Regions from separate parts of the Paenibacillus sp. BC26 genome, predicted to be linked through region 1. Evidence: a T-box and tRNA genes for the amino acid it is inferred to sense, from the RefSeq annotation. Region 1 holds a T-box; the other regions hold tRNA genes.
What was found. The T-box of region 1 lies ahead of gltX (glutamate--tRNA ligase). A T-box ahead of a tRNA ligase gene usually reads a tRNA of that ligase, here a tRNA-Glu.

Region 2: it encodes a tRNA-Glu, which carries the amino acid that the T-box ahead of gltX (glutamate--tRNA ligase) is inferred to sense. The anticodon was not compared.
Region 3: it encodes a tRNA-Glu, which carries the amino acid that the T-box ahead of gltX (glutamate--tRNA ligase) is inferred to sense. The anticodon was not compared.

What each region holds. Positions count from the first base shown of each region.
Region 1 is NZ_FPAD01000001.1:2,695,328-2,702,427, forward strand. It holds gene BM412_RS11765 (serine hydrolase domain-containing protein) at 162-1,391, opposite strand; gene gltX (glutamate--tRNA ligase) at 1,771-3,435, opposite strand; T-box leader at 3,511-3,751, opposite strand; gene BM412_RS11780 (hypothetical protein) at 4,111-4,740, shown strand; gene BM412_RS11785 (DinB family protein) at 5,026-5,535, opposite strand; gene BM412_RS32890 (YcxB family protein) at 5,753-6,256, opposite strand; gene BM412_RS11795 (copper amine oxidase N-terminal domain-containing protein) at 6,483-7,100, opposite strand, start outside.
Region 2 is NZ_FPAD01000002.1:334,325-341,424, reverse strand. It holds gene BM412_RS17955 (undecaprenyl phosphate transporter UptA) at 1-456, shown strand, start outside; gene BM412_RS17950 (thioredoxin family protein) at 536-1,102, shown strand; gene BM412_RS17945 (MBL fold metallo-hydrolase) at 1,108-1,743, shown strand; gene BM412_RS17940 (Tex family protein) at 1,853-4,057, shown strand; gene cmpA (cortex morphogenetic protein CmpA) at 4,144-4,278, opposite strand; gene BM412_RS17930 (hydrolase/acyltransferase) at 4,403-4,756, opposite strand; gene BM412_RS17925 (SprT family protein) at 4,855-5,334, shown strand; tRNA gene BM412_RS17920 (tRNA-Asn) at 5,363-5,438, shown strand; tRNA gene BM412_RS17915 (tRNA-Ser) at 5,447-5,537, shown strand; tRNA gene BM412_RS17910 (tRNA-Glu) at 5,619-5,693, shown strand; tRNA gene BM412_RS17905 (tRNA-Leu) at 5,730-5,811, shown strand; gene BM412_RS17900 (helix-turn-helix domain-containing protein) at 5,998-6,834, opposite strand; gene BM412_RS17895 (Gfo/Idh/MocA family protein) at 6,993-7,100, shown strand, end outside.
Region 3 is NZ_FPAD01000002.1:318,963-326,062, forward strand. It holds gene BM412_RS17830 (GH36-type glycosyl hydrolase domain-containing protein) at 1-2,439, opposite strand, end outside; gene BM412_RS17835 (HAD family hydrolase) at 2,588-3,238, opposite strand; tRNA gene BM412_RS17840 (tRNA-Leu) at 3,362-3,443, opposite strand; tRNA gene BM412_RS17845 (tRNA-Lys) at 3,483-3,555, opposite strand; tRNA gene BM412_RS17850 (tRNA-Glu) at 3,561-3,635, opposite strand; gene BM412_RS17855 (LLM class flavin-dependent oxidoreductase) at 3,905-4,951, shown strand; gene BM412_RS17860 (response regulator transcription factor) at 4,954-6,615, opposite strand; gene BM412_RS17865 (histidine kinase) at 6,593-7,100, opposite strand, start outside.

The DNA.
Region 1 (7,100 bases):
GCTTCGCTCATCTGCCCATTAGCATAATGAAGGCCGCCGAATCGGTAGTTCGGCAGCCTTCAAGTAGTTTTATTGAGCTATCGTTCCTCGTTAGCTGAACAAACGGGATAACGTAATGCAATTAACGTTTCAATTACTATGAGCCCGAGAGGGCTCGGTTATCAGTCTTCGATTGCCTGATAGACCGTGGTCCAGAAGTCGTGTATCAGCCGCGCTGAATCCGGGGTGGACATCCCGACCTGGGTGAGCAGGATTCCCGTGAGCTGGTTGGTCGGGTCAGCATAGGTCGAGGTGCCGCTTCCTCCGTCCCAGCCGAACTGGCCGATAGGCGCGTAGTCACCGCGGTAGGTGCGCACCGCCATCCCAATGCCCCATCCGCCGTGCTGCCCTTGGCCGAATGACACATGGACATTGTTGGTGGCCATAGCGTGCCGGGCTGCTTGCTGCTCCGGCGCGAGGCGGTTGGTCGTCATCAGCTCGACGGCAGTCCGGGACAAGATCCGTTCGCTTCCGTGCATCCCTTGATTCAACAGCATTCGGAAGTAGGCATGGAAATCATCGACGGTGGAGACCAGCCCCCCGCCTCCGCCCTGGAACGCCGGAGGCTGGCTGTAGCGTCCGCCAGCAGCTTCATCCCACACATTAAACTCTCCGGTCTGCGGGTTAGGCGCATAGAGGGGCGGCAGCCGATCGATCTTGTCGGCAGGCACGTGGAAACCCGTGTCCTTCATGCCAAGGGGGTCAAAGATACGTTCGCGCAGGAACGTCTCAAACGACTGGCCTGTGACCCTGGCGACCAGCACGCCGAGTAGATCGTTGCTGATGTGGTATTGCCAGCGTTCTCCGGGCTGGTACATCAGCGGAAGCGTGCCAAGTCGGCGCATCCACTCATCCGGCTCAGGCATCGGATTCGGTAGATCAGGCGTCAGGCCTTGCTCGAAGATTGCGCTCATGATCGGAGTGCCCAGCGAAGTTATATCCATCCCGAGCCCGAACGTGGAGGTCAATAGATCCCGTACGGTGATTGGACGCCTTGCCGGCACGGTGTCGTCGAGCGGGCCGTCGATTCGTTTCAGTACACGCCGGTCGGCGAGTTCCGGCAGCCATGTCTCTACCAGGTCATCCAGCCGCAGCCTGCACTCGTCGAGCAGGACCATCGCCGCCGCGACCGCAACCGGCTTGGATGTCGAAGCCATCCGGAAGATCGTGTCCCGGCGCATCGAAGCGCCGCCGTCATGGCGCATCGTACCGATCGCTTCGACATGCGTCTCACCGTTCCGGTTAATTAAGGCGACGAGACCCGGAATCTTCCCGGAATCGACATGAAGTGCCAGCACGTCGTGCATTCTGCGCAGCCCTCTTTCGGAAAAACTGCTGTTTATTTGCTCCATCTTCTTTTGCATGGGGTCTCCCTCACTTTTTTAAGTCCTATTTTTACAACTTAAAAAATCCCTTTCTTGCTTGAAAGTCCAATGGATTATGATCGGGGGCGCCGACAACGCTTGCATCGCTAATAGGTCGGTAACTGGATTTGCGCTTTTACATGTTCACCTCTTTCTCGATTGGAGTTTTCTGCAATTTCCAGTCCATAAGATGCTAGCAGTATTTTCCAAATACGGCAATGAGAATAAAGGCTTAATCGGCTGACATGATATGTCAAAAAACCGTAAAAGAATAAATATTATTCGGACACTTGCAACTCGATGATACGCTGCTACCTCTCACTAAACAGCGAGGTTTTCACTATCTTCCAAGGATGAGAAAAAACGCTCAGCCCAAACCGATAAACTGGTTCAGCCTGGCACGCACTCGAGCGTCTCCCATAACATGCATCATATCGTACAAATCCGGCGTCATTGTTCTGCCCGTCAAAGCGACTCTAAGAATCATCGCCACGTCACCGACATGCCCTGGATACTGTTCCGGATTCTTCTTGTACGTTTTGGCATCCTTGGCGAATCCGAGTTGCTCGCCTATTGCCTTCACTTTGCCAAACCAGCTGTCCCGGTCATCCTGCAAATCAAGTGTTTGCGCGTATTCACTAACGACCTGCTTCGCTAGTTCCAATGGCATTGAGGCAGGCAGCGCGTCGTAGCCCGCTGCTATCGACTTACTGAACGATTCGTCGAAGAAGTACGCGTACAAGTCTTTCACGTCCGACCACTTGGCAATATCTTTCCGCGGCTTCTCCACCGCGCGGCCAATTTGGAAGATCGCCGTCGCATATTCACGATTGGCAAGAAGCGTTGCTTCCAACTCCGTATCATGCGCCGCCGCCCATGCTGCTGTGTGCTCGAATACTTCATCTGCACTTAGCCGGGCTATAATGCCCTTGCTGATGTCCATGAGCTTATCCATATCGAATAACGCGCCGCTCACGTTCATCTTGTTCATGGCGATTATGAATTCTGAGTATGGCGCTTCCGGCTGGCTCACCCGCCACTCCTCATAATTGGAATTAATGAGCGTCATTAAGTATTCCGTAATTGAAATCCCCGGATAACCTTTCTGCTCGTAATAGCTCGCAGCTGCATCGCGATCTTTACGTTTGCTGAATTTGCGCTTTGAGGCACCGTCCATCTTCATCAGCGGAGCCAGGTGTCCGTATTCCGGTCTGCGGAAGCCAAGCATGTCGAATAGCTGCAGGTGAATCGGAACTGAAGCAAGCCATTCATCACCTCGAATCACATGTGTCGTACCCATCAACCAATCGTCCACTGCATGCGCGAAATGGTAGGTCGGAATACCATCGGACTTCATGATGACGATGTCCTGTTCATTCTCTGGCATTTCAATTTCGCCTTTGATCAGATCCATGTACTTGATTCTTCGATCCGGCAATCCCGGCGATTTCAACCGGACGACATACGGCTTTCCAGTCGCCAGCTCCGCTTCAATCTGCTCCAACGTCAGATTGCGATGAATGGCCCATTCGCCATAATAGCCTGTGTTGAGCTTGGCAGCTTGCTGTTTATCGCGAATTTGCTGCAGCTCATCCGTATTGCAGAAGCAAGGATAGGCTAATCCTTGCGCAATTAGATTCTTAATAAAGACATGGTAAAGGCTCGCTCGTTCGGTTTGCTTATAGGGGCCGTATTCCCCTGCCTCATCGCCATCCGCTGTCGGACCTTCATCCGGATAAATACCGCAATAACTTAGCGAATGAAGAATATCGCCAATGCTCCCCTCCACTTCCCGCTTCCTATCGGTATCCTCAATCCGCAAGTAGAAGACGCCGCCGCTCTGATGCGCAAGCCTTTCAGAAATGAGCGTGGCAAAGATGCCGCCAATCGTAAGAAATCCGGTCGGGCTAGGCCCGAACCGTGTAACCTTGGCTCCTGCTTTCAGTCGTCGCGCGGGGTAACTGGCCAGAACGTCCTCCGGCAGTTTCTCAATAGCTGGAAATAAACGCTGGGCAAGCTCGGTTTGATTCATAATCGCTCCTTCTTTCTCTTCGGGATTTCAAACATTAAACTGTCAGACAATAAAAAAAGCCCTTCATCCTCATTAAGCAAGGACGAAAGGCATCGCTTCCGTGGTACCACCTTGATTGGGTCAATGGACCCACTCATAGATGCAGCATTTAACTGCGACATCTCTCCTATAACGGGAAGACCCGCCAGACTTACTCCCTCTTTCAGTCTGATGCTCCGAGGCTTCTTTCATCAAGCTCAAATGCCCTCTTCCACCACCATACAGGGCTCTCTGCAATTCGAAGACTTGTTTACTCTTCCTCATCAATCGCTTTTCTCGAATATATTTGGTTATCAAGTAAGGTAGCATAAGGCTGATTCAACGTCAAGGCGAGGTACGCCCGAAACAACTTTATGCAAGAATGGGAATACTCGATTCGCTGGCTTCTCTAAGACTTATCCCACCCAAATAGCGCCTTTTCAAACTTCGACCTATTCAGCAAATAGACGATTGCAAAGAAGAACGGTACTGAGCCTAGCGAAGGGCGAATAGTACCATCCGCCGTCCATAAAAGGGTACACAGCATAACTATCAACAGATTCGCGACAATATACTTTCGAAGTAGTTCCATGATATCCCTCATACAATGTGATTTATCACTATCGTATTCAGCATAAAAATCAATGGTGATACTTATTGCTCTCGCTGATCTGTTGGGACCCCGTTCTCGCTTCAATGGTACTGGCGCTTGCCGCATGCTCGGAGAACAAAGCCGCGAACTCGGGAAACGATGAAGCGCCAGTCGTGACCGGAACCGCCCAACCGACGAGAGATACGGCGGCGGACCCGGTGTCCGGGTCGGGGGGGACGCCTGCCGAAAAAACATTCGAACTGGAACTGGAAGGCATGAAGGAAGAAAAGACGGCGGTGCTTGCCGAAGGCAATGGATATTCCCTGTATGTATTCGATATATTCAACTTTGATGCGACCAACGACAAGCTGATGATGGATTTCGACGAAAATTACAATGTTGAAATTGAGAAACTGCCGGCGGACTATAATTTGGATGAATTAAAAACGGTAGCGGAAGCCGTACTGTCGGAACTTGGCGAGGTTCACGAGCTCCAGGATAACGAAATTCATCCGTTGATGCAGGATGCCCTGCTTGTGCTGAAATCCGGCGCCAGCGACCTGACCAAGCAATATATCGTCAAAGACATCGGAGGTAGTACTTATGCGTTCAAAGTCAACAAGCCGCAAGGCGAAGCGAGCGACGGATTCGAGACTCACGCCTATCTGATGCTGAATGCTATCGTAACGCAATAAAACCTGCGTAAGGCGATCCTCCGGTCCTCTTATTGGCAGGATCGGAGAGTATTTTTGAATCCTGCCGCGAAAATAAGTATCGGGAGTAAGAACCCTCCAAGTCTGGAGAGTTCTCTTTATGAGTAATAAATGTACCACTTGCAACCTCTTAGTTAAACTATCGTGCCCGTTAGCTTAACGATGTATATCAGTTGAGAACGTTCCAAACTGGACGGGAAGGGCGGGTCATAAAGTAAGGACGGAAGCCGCGTTGTCCGCGCAAGCTCCCGTCCCAATCTTCCGGGACTATCTCAAGTAACGATTACGGATGACCCCCATGTGATGAAGTTCGTGTCCTGCGATGCCGTACGCGAGGGCGCGCGCCGTAATGCTTACGTCGTTGGCAGTGCCCTTACGGGACCACGCCTCCGCCGGTAACCCGCGCAACAGTGTGATTGTCGATTGCCTAACCGCCCGATAGTCTTCGGCCGATTGCACGATTGTCCAGCTTCCGAAAGGAGACATGAATAATTCCTGGTCGAATCCGGGTAGTGGCGTCTGGTCCCCTCTTGCGAACCGGAGCAGGCGGTAGGTCATGACGCGTTCCCCGTCTGCGATGTGGCCCACGACTTCCTTCAGCGTCCATTTCCCTTCCGCATACCGATACGAGCCCTGGCTTTCGGACAAAGATGCTAGCAACTCGGTCATTTGCTTTTCCTGGGCGAGCAGAATGTCGATGATGTTGCCTTCCGGCACCAACCGGATATACTCGCCGGAGTCCCCGGCGTATTCTTCTTCTGACGGTCTTTGGTTCATGTGTAGTCACCTCTCTATGGAGATAGAAATTATAGCACTCTTCATAACTTTTAAAGCATATTGTTGCCATGCCTAGATTAATGCATTAGTTTGAAGTGTTTTGGCAACCGTTCAAGTATCGTTCCCGTTAGTTGAACCGCGTCGGCATAACCTCCCGCCACAGTGATGCTGTGTTAGCTGAGGTTACTAACATCTTGACTAATGCCAAAATATTTATTTATTTATTTAATTTCTTTTTGACGAACTGTACAAATTCCACCTCTGTTTTCTTATCCACAAATATTCTCTTCGGGATAATAGAATATGCTTTCTTCGCATAATATAAGTAAATAAACCCATTTGTTTCTCTAATATCAATATAATAGCTCCATTCGAATTCAGACCGATTGTTTCCTAAAACAAATAAAATTTTATCTTCATTAAACTCCAAATAATACTCTTGATGATACTTGGGAGTTCTACGATATATGATTCCAGGAATAATGACCATTCTGAGAAAAATAATAACAATAAATAGAACCCCAATAAACAACAAAAAAGAATAATAAACAGTAGTTTTATAACTAATTATTAGATATAGAGAGATTGAAATTAAGAGTAATGAGATCAATAAATCAATTACCAGTCTTTTATTACTTATAAAATTCTCCCTTAATGCTTGTTTGATATCAGATTCATGATACTTGAATTTAAAATCAAATACGGTTTTAATTTTTATCATCCTTTCAGTAAATCGTGCTAACGTCTTATTCGAGAATTTCGTATACACACTTATCTAAATCGTCCAAAAATGGCACTTTCCTTTTTTGGTCTCCCAATTCTATTATATTTCCCGTTAGCGGAACAGGCAGCCAATCCAGCGGCAACCTGTTAATTATTGTGCTATCGTGTCCCGTTAGTTCAATCTTCTGGATTTTCCCAACAAAAGCGAGCCGTTTATCAATCTTTTACTTCCCCAGCATCCCGAATTCATAATCACCGATCAGCATGAACGTAACCTTCCTGTCCTTACTCTCATCATACAGAAACGACACATAATACAAATTGTCCTTCGGCGCCGTGAACGGAGGGGAAGCTTCCAGCTTCACTAATGTGCTTTCTGCGCCGCTGCCCTCTTTCCGAAATAGATAGGTGCCATAGCGTTCGCCGTCTGGAACGTCCTCTACCTCCTCAAGACTCGGTCCGTATTTCTTCTGGACGTAGCTCTTCGGGCTGAAGAACGTGACATTGCGGACCGTCGAGAATCTCGTCGTTAAGTTTTCGCCCGAACTCACCAGCAATCCGGCAGCCACGCCATCCCGATAAAACACTTGTAGTCCCTCATATTCATATCTCCCCATGAAAGGATCCTCGGGTTTAAATCCGTAAATCGCATCGATCTCGTCTTTCGTCATGCCGAGGCGGATTTGTTTTTTCAGGATCGCATCGTAGATGGACAAATCATCTGCGCTAAAGCGATCAGCGGAGTACGTGTCCTTCAACGCATTCGTGCTAATCGTGATTGTGTTGTTGCCATGCCAGTAGACGTTGCAACCTAGATTCTCGGCGACAAACCGCAGCGGAAT
Region 2 (7,100 bases), on a different contig from region 1:
TTCCTAGGCGCAGTCATATTCGGTACTGTTGGTGCAGTGGCGCAGCAATGGATCCTCTATGCTATCGGACGCTATGCAGGCAGACCATTCTTTGAGAAGTACGGCAAATTTATCAAAATCAAACCGAAGCATCTCGATATCGCCGAACGTTGGTTTCTACGTTACGGGTCAGGCATTGTATTTACGGCACGTTTTGTTCCGGTCATGCGTCAGGTTATTTCCATTCCTGCCGGGATGGCGCGGATGTCCTTCATGCGATTTACCGTGCTTACTGCGCTGGCCTCCATTCCATGGTCGATTCTGTTCGTTTACTTGGGCCGCTCGCTAGGCGCGAACTGGCATAATATCGACGATAAAGCGGCTCCTTACGTACAGCCGGCTATTCTTATCGCGCTTGCGCTGCTGATCGTGTACGTACTGTTTAAAGTGATGAAACGCAAAGGGAAGTCCATTTAGTACCGGAAGGTTTGTGCGCAGGCAGAAACATTTGATACAATGTAGTTTAGGAATACGATTCCAAAGGAGGCAATTTCTAATGGCCAAGAATGTAGCAAGCAAGTTGAACAAAGGCATTAGTCCTCGGCAATTTCTGGATTCCATGCAAAAAAATAAAGAAGCGTTTCAAGATTGGGGAAACCGCTTTGAATGGGCTAGCGAGGATGATCGCGAGTTTTTCGAATCGATCAACAACCGCGACGATCTGCGCTGTTTGATTCTAATGGCGGAGTGGTGCGGCGATGTCGTTCGCAATGTACCGGTTATTTTCAAAGCGATGGAACTGACAGGCATGCCTATTGACGTCCTTATTATTGAAGAGCATATGGAAACGATGGATGAGTTTCTGACAATGGGCGGACGGGCAATTCCGATCGTGATCATTGCGGACACAGGCGGTCATGTGCTTGGCCAATGGGGTCCGCGTTCCGCGTACGTGCAGGAGCCGATGACAGCGTTCAAACTGGCGAATCCGGACCGCGAAGCTGCCGATTACCAAGAGAAGATCGCCATCGCGCGTCAAGAAATGGGCCGCCGATACGGTGAAGGTACGGCGTATCAGCAAGACATCATTAAAGAGCTGCGCACGCTGTTGGCATCGGTCTAATCATTATGTTCAAGATTGAGACATTTACGCTGGGTCCTCTGCAAACGAACTGTTACCTTCTCACCGAGGAAACCGGTAAACGCGCATTCGTCATTGATCCCGGCATGGGGCCGAAGCGGCTCATTGAGCGGATCCGCGAGCGCGGACTTATTATTGAAGCAATTGTTTTGACGCATGCGCATTTCGACCATATGGCAGGCGTTGACGAGCTGCGCCGTGCCTTCGGCTGTCCGGTTTATCTGCATGATGACGAAGCGGACTGGCTGACGGATGCACGCAAGAACGGCTCTGCCCGCTGGGCGGATGTAACGGAGCCGCTGACGACGGAGCCTGCCGAATTCGGGCTGTCCGAAGGGCAGAAGCTGGAGCTGATTGGACATACGTTCAGCATTCTGCATACGCCGGGACATTCGCCGGGCAGCGTCAGTTTGCTGTGCGGCGAGCATTTGATCAGCGGCGATGTTCTCTTCAAGCAATCCGTCGGCCGCAGTGACTTGCCCGGTGGGAAGGAACGCGATTTGTACGATTCCATCCGTTTGAAGCTATACAAGCTGGATCCTGCGGTTCGGGTTTATCCCGGACACGGTCCGCAGACGACTATTGGTTATGAAATGGCAAACAACCCTTTTGTGCCGGCCTAACAGCTGGCCTTAAGGGTTCTATTCCGTTAATTGATGGAGGAATTGAAGCGTGGCTGAAACGAAACAGAAGTTGAAGGATGAAGAGCTTGAGGGAAGCGGGTCCGGCAAGATCGAGCTGTCGCCTGAAGAGAAAGCAGCGGAACAGGAGCGTATCGTTAAACGGGTGTCCGCGGAGCTGAACTTGCCCCTTGGCAAAGTGAAATCGGCGGTATCGCTGCTTGATGAAGGCAATACGATTCCTTTTATCGCGAGATATCGGAAGGAAATGACAGGTGAACTGGATGAGAATGAGCTTCGCGGCATCGAAGAGAAGCTGCAATACATGCGTAACCTGGAGAGCCGCAAGCGCGAAGTTATTCGACTGATCGACGAGCAGGGGAAGCTGACGGAAGAGCTGCGCGGCTCCATTATCGCCTCCGTGAAGCTGCAGGAGATCGAAGATCTGTACCGTCCCTACCGCCAGAAGAGAAAAACCCGTGCCAGCGTAGCGAAGGAGCGCGGTTTGGAGCCGCTGGCGCAATGGCTGCTGTCGCAGCCGCGTCAAGCAGATCCGGCACGCGAGGCTGCACGTTACATAGACGAAGCAAAAGGCGTTCCGACAGCCGAAGACGCGCTTCAAGGCGCAATGGACATCATTGCCGAGCAGCTTGCCGACGATGCCAAGATTCGCGCTTGGGTGCGTCGTTATACGTTCGATCAAGGCATTATGCGGACCGAAGCTAAGGATGCCAAGCAAGAGACGGTGTACGAGATGTATTATGCGTATCAAGAGCCGCTGAAGAAGCTGCCGCCGCATCGTACGCTTGCCATCAACCGCGCGGAGCGTGAAGAAGTGCTTCGGGTTACCTTGGAGCTGCAGGCGGATAAAGTCCATGACTATATCGACCGCCAATTGATTCGACCGCAGACAGCGCCGGCTATCCGCACCATCTTGCTGCAAACGATTGAGGATGCTTACAAAAGATTAATCGCTCCATCGATCGAACGCGAAGTGCGCGGCGAATTGACGGACAAAGCGGAAGAGCATGCGATCAGCATCTTCTCGACTAACCTGCGCAATTTGCTGCTTCAACCGCCGGTTCGCGGCAATGTCGTGCTTGGCGTAGACCCGGCCTTCCGGACAGGCTGTAAGCTGGCTGTCATCGATGAAACGGGCAAGCTGCTTGAAGTAGCCGTTTCCTACCCGACGGCGCCGCACAATAAAGTGGCCGAGGCTGAGAAGCTGATTGGCGGCCAGATCGACCAATACAAAGTCGAGCTGATCGTCATCGGAAACGGTACAGCTTCACGCGAAACGGAGCAATTCATCGCGGAGTTAATCGGTAAACGCAAGAAAGCGAAACTCCCTGGAGCGGATGCACTCAAGTATATAATCGTTAATGAAGCAGGGGCGAGCGTTTACTCGGCGTCCAAGCTTGCTGCGGAGGAATTCCCGAAGCTGGATGTCGCCGAGCGAAGCGCGGTTTCGATTGCGCGCCGTTTGCAGGATCCGCTTGCTGAGCTCGTGAAGATTGAGCCCAAAGCGATCGGCGTTGGCCAGTATCAGCATGATGTCAGCCAGAAACGTTTGGAAGAGACGCTTGGCGGCGTCGTGGAATCTGCGGTTAACCATGTCGGAGTCGATGTGAATACTGCGTCTCCATCGCTGCTGTCTTACGTAGCGGGGATCAATGCAACAACGGCGAAGAACATCGTCAAGTATCGCGAGGAGAAGGGCAAGTTCAGCGATCGCAAAACATTGCAGAGCGTGCCAAGACTCGGTGCCAAAACCTACGAGCAGTGCATCGGCTTTATCCGAATACCGGAGAGCAGCAATCCGCTCGATCGTACGCCGATTCATCCGGAATCTTATGCCGTCGTAGATAAGCTCTGCAAGGCGATTGGCTTGAAGCTGGATCAATTGGGAACAGACGCGTTCAAAGCGGCCATTTCCGCTATTCATACCGAAGAGGTCGCGCAGACGCTAGGGGTTGGCATTCCGACGCTGAGAGATATCGTGGACAGCCTGCTGCGCCCGGGCAGAGATCCGCGTGAAGAGCTGCCGGCACCGATATTCCACACGGACGTACTTAGCATCGAGGATTTGACGGCGGGTATGGAACTGCACGGCACGGTCCGCAACGTGATCGACTTTGGCGCTTTCGTCGATATCGGCATTAAGAATGACGGGCTCGTCCATATTTCGCAGCTGAGCAACAAATTCGTGAAACATCCGATGGATGTCGTATCCGTCGGGGACACCGTTACGGTTTGGGTGCTTAGCGTCGACCTTAAGAAAGGCAGAGTCAGTCTGACGATGCGCAAGCCGGATTAACGGCACGGCAAAAAGGGTGTTATCTTCGAGCAGTCACGACATTAGCGTCACTGCAAAGAGATAGCACCCTTTTTCTACAAAATCGCTTACAAGCTTGCGGAATCCTCATCAGGCCGTTGACTCGTACGGTAGAAATACCAGCAATCGTTCAATAGACGAATTTGCCTGTGGTCTTTCTTCAGAAAAGCGCGCATCAGTTGATTGCACAGCCATTGCGGCATAGCTTCGCCCTCCTTCCAGCCATCACTTGTTGTACTAATAAGTGTATGGAAGTGGGCGAATGTCCGTGCAGGTCCAACTGGCGCGAATGTTCAAGTTTTTGCAAAAAACACGCGAAGTCGAAGCTTAGATGTCGAGTTCTTCCTCGTACCACTGCTCTAATTGTGCCTGCAAAGCGCGAATTTCAGTGAGCAGCGAGATAAGCGGATACGATTTCTCTTGAACGGATGAGAAATCCTTCTCCAGCTGATTCATGTAGTCAAGGCCGGAGTGGATGACAATGGACTTGTCATGAAGCTCTGCATCCGCACATTCAGCAATCGCGTAAGGCAGTACCGGCACTTCGGAAGCGGTGAGCTTGTCGATTTCTTTATGCAGGCGCAAATTAAGCGCGCTTAATTGATACGCATGCGAGGCAGGCATTTCCACGAACGAGATGTCTTGTCCGTTTTTCATTATGATATAACGCATTTCTGGCATGACAGCTTCTCCCCTCAATCTTTACTACTTGACAGTGTAGCGTATTCGTCCTTTAAAATTCAAGTATTATGAGTTACAAATTCAAGGGAGCGCATCAGATGCAGGATAATCAGCTACAGGAATGGGTGGAACGGGTTTCCTTGCAGTATTTCGGGATTCCGTTTCGGCACCAAGCGACCTTTAACGGTAGATTGAAGTCTACGGGAGGACGCTATTTTACGAAGTCGCACAATATCGAGATCAGCCCTCATCAATTGACCAATTACGGTGAAGAGGAAACCGAGAAGATCATCAAGCACGAGCTATGCCATTATCATTTGCATATATTGAAGCGCGGATACCAGCATCGAGATGCGGATTTCAAGCAGCTGCTGGCGAAAGTAGGCGGAACGCGATTCTGCAAATCTCTGCCGGAAGGGGTAAAACGCAAGCAGGAACCCTATCGATTTAAGCTCGTTTGTCGCAGCTGCGGGACCGAGTATTTGCGCAAAAGAAAGACCGATCCGCGCCGCTATGCATGCGGAAAATGCCGTGGAATTTTGTTGCTTTATAAGCTTGACTTCAATTCTAAGACATGATACATTATTTCTTGTCACTCATTACTATTCCCTGATAGCTCAGTTGGTAGAGCACTCGACTGTTAATCGAGTTGTCACAGGTTCGAGTCCTGTTCGGGGAGCCATTACTTTTGGAGAGATACCCAAGTGGCTCAAGGGGACCCTCTGCTAAGGGGTTAGACTGCGTAAGTGGTGCGAGGGTTCGAATCCCTCTCTCTCCGCCATTTCTTTTGAATGGAACGCACTTATTAGTGGACATTCAATTCTCCAATCTCGTTAGCAGCGAGAAGGAGTTAGCAACAAGAGGCCCGTTGGTCAAGTGGTTAAGACACCTCCCTTTCACGGAGGTAACAGGGGTTCGAGTCCCCTACGGGTCACCATTTTTAATTTCGATATGGACAATCACATATCACTTCGCGGTCGTGGTGGAACGGCAGACACACCATCTTGAGGGGGTGGCGCTCACAAGGCGTGAGGGTTCAAATCCCTCCGACCGCATCCCAGTTTTATAAGCATGAAACCCTTGATATTCAAGGGTTTTTTTGTTTTATAACAGATGGAATAATGATGGAAACCTTTCATTAAGCGTCAAACAGCCCACACCATGCTTTCATGGTGTGGGCTGTTGTAGGTTGTAGCTATAGATAGATCGGTATGCCTGTTTAGTGAACAGCTAGCAGAGCTCTAGTTTATCCTCCCATTCATCTTGCTTACATATTGCTTCGGCGTACATCCATTAAATCGCTTGAACAGCTCATAGAAATGAGCCATATTTTCGATCCCTACGGACTCGGCAATTTCGTTTACACTGCGGTTTTCGGTAACGAGCAGTCGTTCCGCTTTAGAAATTCGTTTTTGATTCACATAATCCGTAAAGGACGATCCCATCTTCTTTTTAAAATACTTCGAAAAATAGGAGTAGCTCATGCCAGCAAGTTGACTTGCCGCTCCCATGTCTATTTTCTCTGTCAAATGTTCATCCACATAGGTGACGAGTGATCGAATCACGTCTACATCCGCATCCACATGCGAGTGTGACGTTAACAGCTCACGCGTATCATAGCGAAGCAGCATCAACAACAAATACTTGATATGCATACTAACCGCGATTTCGTAGCCCTTCTTTTTATCCATAACCTCTGCATGTGTTTCAGAGATCATCCTCGCAATGTCTTTTCGCACACTTTCGTTTTCCTGGAAAATGTAATTCAGTTTCTCTAGGGGATGAAGGATCTCCAGGAAATGCCGATAGTACATCATCATGGCCGGATCGAAAAAGGGCCGGAAGTCAATGTGAAGCACAATGTAACTGAGATCGTTGTCACTGAGCTTTCTTCCCGTGTGCAGTTGAGAAGATCCAATCACCATCACATCTCCGGCATTAAGCGTGTAGGTATGATTCGGTGTTTGAATTTCGTGGGTTCCCTTCTCGACTAATATGAACTCAACCTCATTGTGATAATGCCAGGTATTTGAGCGCGTCGGCTCTTTACTTGAGTCCGTAAATCTCCACACTTTCATGCAGAGTGAAGGGTTTTGATAAGGGATCGGTTCTTTGAAAATACGCATGATACCTCGACACCACACTTTCAGTAAGCACGAATTTGGATATAAAAAGCATAAATGCCCGCATTTCGGCTAAGCGACAATATGTATATCATATAGCGTAGTTAGTCGTTATGAAAGATGAAATTAAGGAGTGGAGCAGGATGAAAGCAGCCATTGTCGGTTGCGGGGGGCTCGGAAATGTGCACGCCCGCGGTTACATGAATATCCCGGATGTAAAG
Region 3 (7,100 bases), on a different contig from region 1:
CAGCTCCTTATTGTAATCGGCAAGCGCCGCAGCTAACTGCTTCATCACCTGATAAGTCAGCGATACGGTCCAGCTGCTGACCAGATACTTCTTCAGCTGTGCATTAGCGGGCTGCAGGGTGTCATCCCAATCGCCGTCGCCATAGGAAGACAAGCTCGTGCCATGCAGGAAGTGCCCTTTAATATATTCGATTTCTTTGAGCACATGCCCAAGCAGCGAATCCGTCTGCTCCGTAAAGGCAAAGGTATGCCGGTTCGTATACGGAAGCTGCTCTTCAAGAATGCTGTAATCTTTGGTCACGTTCAAATAATCGCCGATGACCTTCAGCGGCCAAACAATAATGTCGCCATGGCTCTCTTCCGATTGCACTTTGCTGTACTTGTCGTACATAAACCACTGCGGCCAGTTACCGGTATCCTCGTATTGATGGGAGAACACCGTCTGAAGAACCGTCCGAACGACGTCATACTTCTGCGTGGCCATGAAATATTCAACCGGCCCCTGACATACGTCGCGCGAGCCCCAAGCAGCTCCGCCATATTGCTCAAGACCATGCGGTGTTGAGAAATGAACGAGCATGTTGTGCGTATACCACCAAGCGAGCGTGTTCACCTTCTCCAGCTCGTCCGATACGGTTCCATCTACTAAGGAAAGGTCAAAGCCATTCATGACCTTATCGTAGAAGTCACGGTAACGAGCGGCTTCTTCTTCCGCATTGCGAGTAACAAACGGCTGCTCTTCCCCGTTCAGAAGTCCTTGAATCGTTAAGCTCCAATTCGCGGCTGCATCAACACGCAAAACAACCAATGAAGCATCGCCGGGCTGAACATGCTCAGCCAATAGCCGCTCGTCACCGATGTTCATGGAGGCACCCGCGAGCTTCATCCGGTAGCATAAATCCGGATAAACGGAGCGGCTGTAGGAACGATCATCCGCACGGAATGTAAGGACTTCGCCTTCCTGCTCCAGCTGGAACGGCACTTCGTATTCGTTATTATCCATCGTTACCTGATTCGTCACCAAATACCGATACGACTTGCCGTTCTCGGAAACGACCTGCAGCTGAACCTCAGGCGTATCGAGCGTCGTGAAGCTCGTCACAACGATTTGATCGTGCGGCAATTTATAGACCCACTTGGCATAGTTGAAGCCGATTTCGAAGACGGATGGCAATGTCAGCAGGCGATAGCTTCCTTCGAGCTCGACATAGATGCGTTGACCGGATGTCTTCATCATATTAAGCGCGTTGCGGGCATTGGACATCATTTTGTTAAACGACGTATTGCCGACTACGATATGCGAATTGAAGATCCCGTACATGAATGAGGTTGTTGCCAGAACCTGCTCGTTCATCCGATCGTTATTGCCGGTCATCATAATATGGCCATGCGGGCGCTCTACGCGAAGCTCCTTTTCCTTAAGGACAACATGCTCATGCGTAGGCGTAAAGAAGGACAGCAATGTCTCTCCATCCCATTCTTCCTGTTGGCGCGATGGGTAACGCTCCTCAATCTCGGCTTCGGTCAGCGATGCCGACATGAGCGGCTGTCCAATCGTCGAATGAAGCGAAACCTTCTCCGCCGCTTGAACAGCTTCCAACGGCGACTTTGAATCCGCCCATGCCCAAGCTTCCGCAATCTCGTCACCATATTCAAGCGCAGCAACCGCATCGGCATGATTGTCCTTATACAAGCCATAGAACACGGCGCGAGCTGAACCTTTCAATTGGATCCGTTCCGTTTGCAGCGCTGCATAAGCAAACTCGTATTGGTACACTTCATTCGCTAATGATGGCTGCTTTAGACCTGCCGCTTCGTTGGTTTCTTTGTACGACAATCCGAACAGCTGGAATCCATCCGTGGCGTAACCAATCGCACCTGTCAGCGCCCCTTGCTGTATATACGGGAATTTCCCTTGCTGCGGTTGGTTCTGTCTGGAGCAAATGACATAACCTTTGCTCGAATCCTCGAACACGGAATGACCGATATATTGCGACACGTAAGATTCATTGGAACGAACAGCGCCGCGATTGGCTATGCCGATATCTTGTCCATACACAAGATCCGCCTGAACACCGTCACCGGTTAAGGCAATATCCCAGAACCAGATGCCGCGATCCGATAACCGGAAAACAACCTTGTAGGAAACGCCTTTCGCCGAGCCCTCCCAGACGGCAGCATGCTCTGAATATGCAAAGCGGCTTTGGGATCGAATGCCCAGCAGTGGAACAACGTCCGTAATCGTCCCGTCTTCGGCGAATAATCGTAGAAACACATTGTTAAACGATCCATCGATGGCATTCGAGAGAACTTGATTGATAAGTACATCTCCGTGTGAAGCCTGGTACAGGTCACCGCTGTTCAAAAAGGTAAACTGCAGGCCACCACCACTTAATGAGATTTTGGAAAGAGATTTGCTCGTTTCGACTGAGTTATTCACGTTTGTCCACTCTCATTTCACTTTTATTCGGTTGGTGAAACGTATCACCAACTATATAATACCATAATCGGCAGCATTCTCGCATGCCGGAATTTACAAAAAAAGGAGAAGCGACCTCTACCCGCGTCACTTCTCCCTATGCCCTGAATTACTGTTTTGTCTCAAGAAGCTCATAAAATTCAGCCACACGGTTAAAGACGCCATCCGGTATGCGATCATATACGGAACTCTGATAAGTGGATAACCAACGGACTCCGTATGTTCGAAGCCCCGCGGCTTTCCCCGCGAGGATGTCAGCATTACTATCTCCAACAAATATGGCACTCGCATTATCTATACCCAATTGCTGCAGCGCTTTATGAATACCCTCGGGATCCGGTTTCGGTTTGTCGACGTCGTCGCCCGTTATCGTGACATCAAAGAACCGTCGTAATTGTAAAGCCTCGGAAGAGATCACAAACGCCCGTCTGCTTTTTCCGGTAATCACTCCGATCTTCACGCCTTGCTCCTTCAAGTGTTGAAGTAAATCTATCAGCTCCTGCTCATCGGGAAAATTATTATAATGCCCTTTCTCATACAACGCGTAATAATCCTCAATAGCTTGTAGAACGGAGGCTTGGGCTGTAAAGTTCTCCGCAATAATGCCTTCTTCCGTGGGACCAAACATGGATATCAGCTCATCGTTGGTAACCTCTCTATGATCATGCTGTTTAAACACGGCTTTAAAGGCACTGAACGATAAGGGCAATGTGTCTGCAAGTGTACCGTCAAAATCAAATAAGACAGCTTTAATGGACATAACGAGAACTCCTCCTTGTTAAATAAAGGGAATCATATCCATCATATCAGAATCGGATGAAGCAGAAACGGCAAAAAACCTGAAATCCCTTATGAATCAAGGAATTTCAGGCTTCTCTTAGGATGCGGTCGGAGGGATTTGAACCCTCACGCCTTGTGAGCGCCACCCCCTCAAGATGGTGTGTCTGCCGTTCCACCACGACCGCGAAGTGATATGTGATTGTCCATATCGAATGAGGTAAAAGTGAGCCATGTAGGACTCGAACCTACGACACCCTGATTAAAAGTCAGGTGCTCTACCAACTGAGCTAATGGCTCTTAAATGGTGACCCGTAGGGGACTCGAACCCCTGTTACCTCCGTGAAAGGGAGGTGTCTTAACCACTTGACCAACGGGCCTAATTATCGTCGTTTTTCGACATGCTTTTCAAACGACAAGTGTTATTATATCTAAACCATACGGCAATAGCAAGTATTATTTTGCGATTTATTTTAGTTCATATATTTTACAATTATACCCAAATAATCTTGCTTCCTGCGCACCGATACCTTCCCCCAAAATCCTACTAACTATTCCATATTAGCTTGTTTTTCTTTCGCACATCTGAGTACACTAGTACTAATAAAGGAGGAGAAACAAATTGACCACCACTACTACCACAGCGAATATGGAAATCGGAATCAGTACGTTCTTAGAAGCAACCAATGATCTTACGACCGGTAAAGCCGTTAACCACGCGGAGCGATTGCGGCACGCGGTTGAAGAAATCGTTCTCGCCGATCAGGTTGGGCTTGATGTCTATGGGGTCGGAGAGCATCATCGCGCGGATTATGCCGGCTCTGCGCCTGCCATCGTGCTCGCTGCCGCAGCAGCTATGACGAAGCACATCCGACTCACAAGCGCGGTGACCGTTCTGTCCTCGGATGACCCTGTACGTGTCTATCAAGCCTTCTCAACGCTGGACGGCATTTCGAACGGGCGTGCTGAAATCATGGCCGGCCGTGGTTCGTTTATCGAATCGTTCCCGTTATTCGGTTATGATCTGCATGACTATGATGAATTATTTGAAGAGAAGCTGGAGCTGCTGTTAGCGATTCGCGCCTCCGAGAAAGTAAGCTGGCGCGGCGGCCATCGACCGGCTTTCCAAAATCTCGGCGTCTATCCTCGCTCCGTTCAAGATCCGCTTCCGGTTTGGATCGCGAGCGGCGGCAATCCGGAATCCGCAGTAAGAGCCGGGATGCTTGGACTGCCCATTGCGTTTGCGATTATCGGCGGCATGCCGGAGAGCTTCGCACCATTAGTTAATCTCTATAAGGAAGCGGCAGTTCGAGCAGGCCATGATCCAGCCAAGCTGCAAATCGCGACACATTCTCACGGCTTCGTCAGCGATACAACGGAACAAGCCGCTGATGCCTTCTTCCTCCCGACTCAAGCCCAAATGAACGTTATAGGGCGTGAACGCGGCTGGACTCAGCCTTACAGTCGTGCCACTTTCGATGCAGCTCGCAGTCTGCGAGGCGCTCTCTACGTAGGCGACCCCGAATATGTCGCGGAGAAGATCCTTCTCCTGCGCAAGAACTTAGGCGTGACGCGTTTCTTCCTTCATGTGAACGTCGGCACGATGCCTCATAAAGAAACACTCCGCGCCATCGAGCTGCTTGGCACGAAAGTCGCACCTATCGTGCGCAAGGAGCTTGCTCGATTGGAAGCCTAAAACTATTTATTGTTCGCGTCAGAAACAAAAATGGCAGATGACATCTTTCTTCTAAACTCCTGAGGTGTCATCCCATTTTGCTTTTTGAAAAACCGAATAAACGCCATACTCGATTGATAGCCGGCTTTCATGGCGACATCTTGAATTTTAATTTTGTTGCACTTCAACAATTCCTTCGCCGTTGCATTACGAATATCCGCGATGTAATCAGATAGCGAAATCCCCGTCTTCTGCTTATAGAATCGGGAAAAATAAGAAGGATTAAAGTTCACCTGCGAGGCCAGCATAGGAAGTGTCAGATCATCAGCCAAATTTGCCTCGATATACGCATGCACCTTATCGATCCACTCCGGCGAATTCTCGCTTGCCATGGTTCGCTTATACTCGAAAATGGAAGATGCAATTTGCCTATATTGCTGCAGCTCTTCCCAAGATCCGTCACCGCTAAGGTGAATCCTTTTATTTATCTCGAATGCCATCTCCAGCTCATCCGTCATTTGGCAAGCCATGATGTTCGATACAAGAATGGCATGAAGCGCATGAAGGCATTCCAACTTGTGCAGCCGAAACGTCGAATCCTCTAATAGAAAAGCCTTCAACTCATGAAACAATTTCGTAAAATCAACTTCGTTTCCACTCGCTAAATAATTGTCTAGCAACCGGACTTTATACAACTGAAAATAGTTCGTACCGCTCTCATCTTTGTCCGATTGTACGGTAGTTTCACTAAGTGCTCCCGTTTCAATCATTCCCAATGAACTATCTGTTCCACGGACGATATCCTTCTTCAAATTCTCAAAAACATGACGAAACCCACTCCAACCTGCCGGTAAATCGTGCAGAACAAAAGCGATCTGGATATCGAGTAATTTTCGGCATGTTTGGCGAATCGGTTCCAACTTGTTGCGAATAAAGGAAACGGGTTCAGCCCCGTCATAACCTTCGCCATGCTCTTGAATGAGGAGCAGAAACTGAGAATCATCGCTGCTACTCATAAATAAACGGGCACAGTCCCCCGTATATTGCTCAATAATAGTTTGAACGGTGGCGAGCAGCCCAGCCTTATCTTGATCCTTCACACAGTCCCACTCTTTAAAGTTCCCCATCACCATCTGCACAGGCAAATCAGCTCGAAGAGAGGGGTTCATCCCCACGAATGCGTTAATTAGGTCGGTCTCATTCGTTTTCTCTTCGCTTAGCAACTCCCATGCATAGGCTTCCTGTGGAGCTGTATCGGCCAAAGTCGTATGCCTGTCAGCAGCGTGAATTAACGTTCTAGCGACGTTTTCTTCGTTCAGACTAATGATGGCTTTTTCAACGGTCCGGACGATTTTGTCGTCCCCTTCAATTTTCAAAATATATTCAAAGCCACCGAGCGAAATCGCGCTGCGCACATAAGCAAAGTCATCGTAAGCCGTTAGAAAGATCACTTTGCAGTTTGGCCAGCTCACCTTAATCTCTTTTAGCAGATCAATGCCTTGCATACCGGGCATTTTGATGTCACTCAGCACGATATCGATCTTTTCAGTTCTCAGAATGTCGAGTGCCTTCGTTCCCGAATATGCCTTATACAATTTCAAGTTTAAATGCGTCAAGCCTTGCAGCAGCTCTATCAAGCCATCTGCTACGATGGGCATATCGTCAACGACGAGCGATCGATACATCTGATTCCCCTCCCTGCCATGTCTTAAGCTTAATCTGCACGTGCAGTCCGCCAAGACGAGATCTTGCAAAAGTAAGACCGCAGTCCTCTCCGTAACGTAACTGAATGCGTCTGTGAACGTTAACGATGCCAATCGAGCTATCGATTTCATCCATCTCAGTGGTGATTTTCCCGTTCAATCGTTCGATCATGGAATCACCCAAACCATTGCCGTTGTCTTCCACATGCATGAAAATCTCATCGCCGTTCTTTTCAAAATGAATCCATAGATTCCCATCGCCTTCTTGATGCTCAAAAACATGCTTGTACACGTTCTCGATGATTGGCTGAAGGACAAAGCGAATGACGGTCCCTTCGTTTACGATCCATTCAGGTATCTGAAACTCGACTTTTATTCGATCACCCAGACAAACAGCCTGGATATCCACATAGGTCCGAGCATGATTGATTTCTAGTTCCAACGGAATTTCATCCGTCTTGTCACGC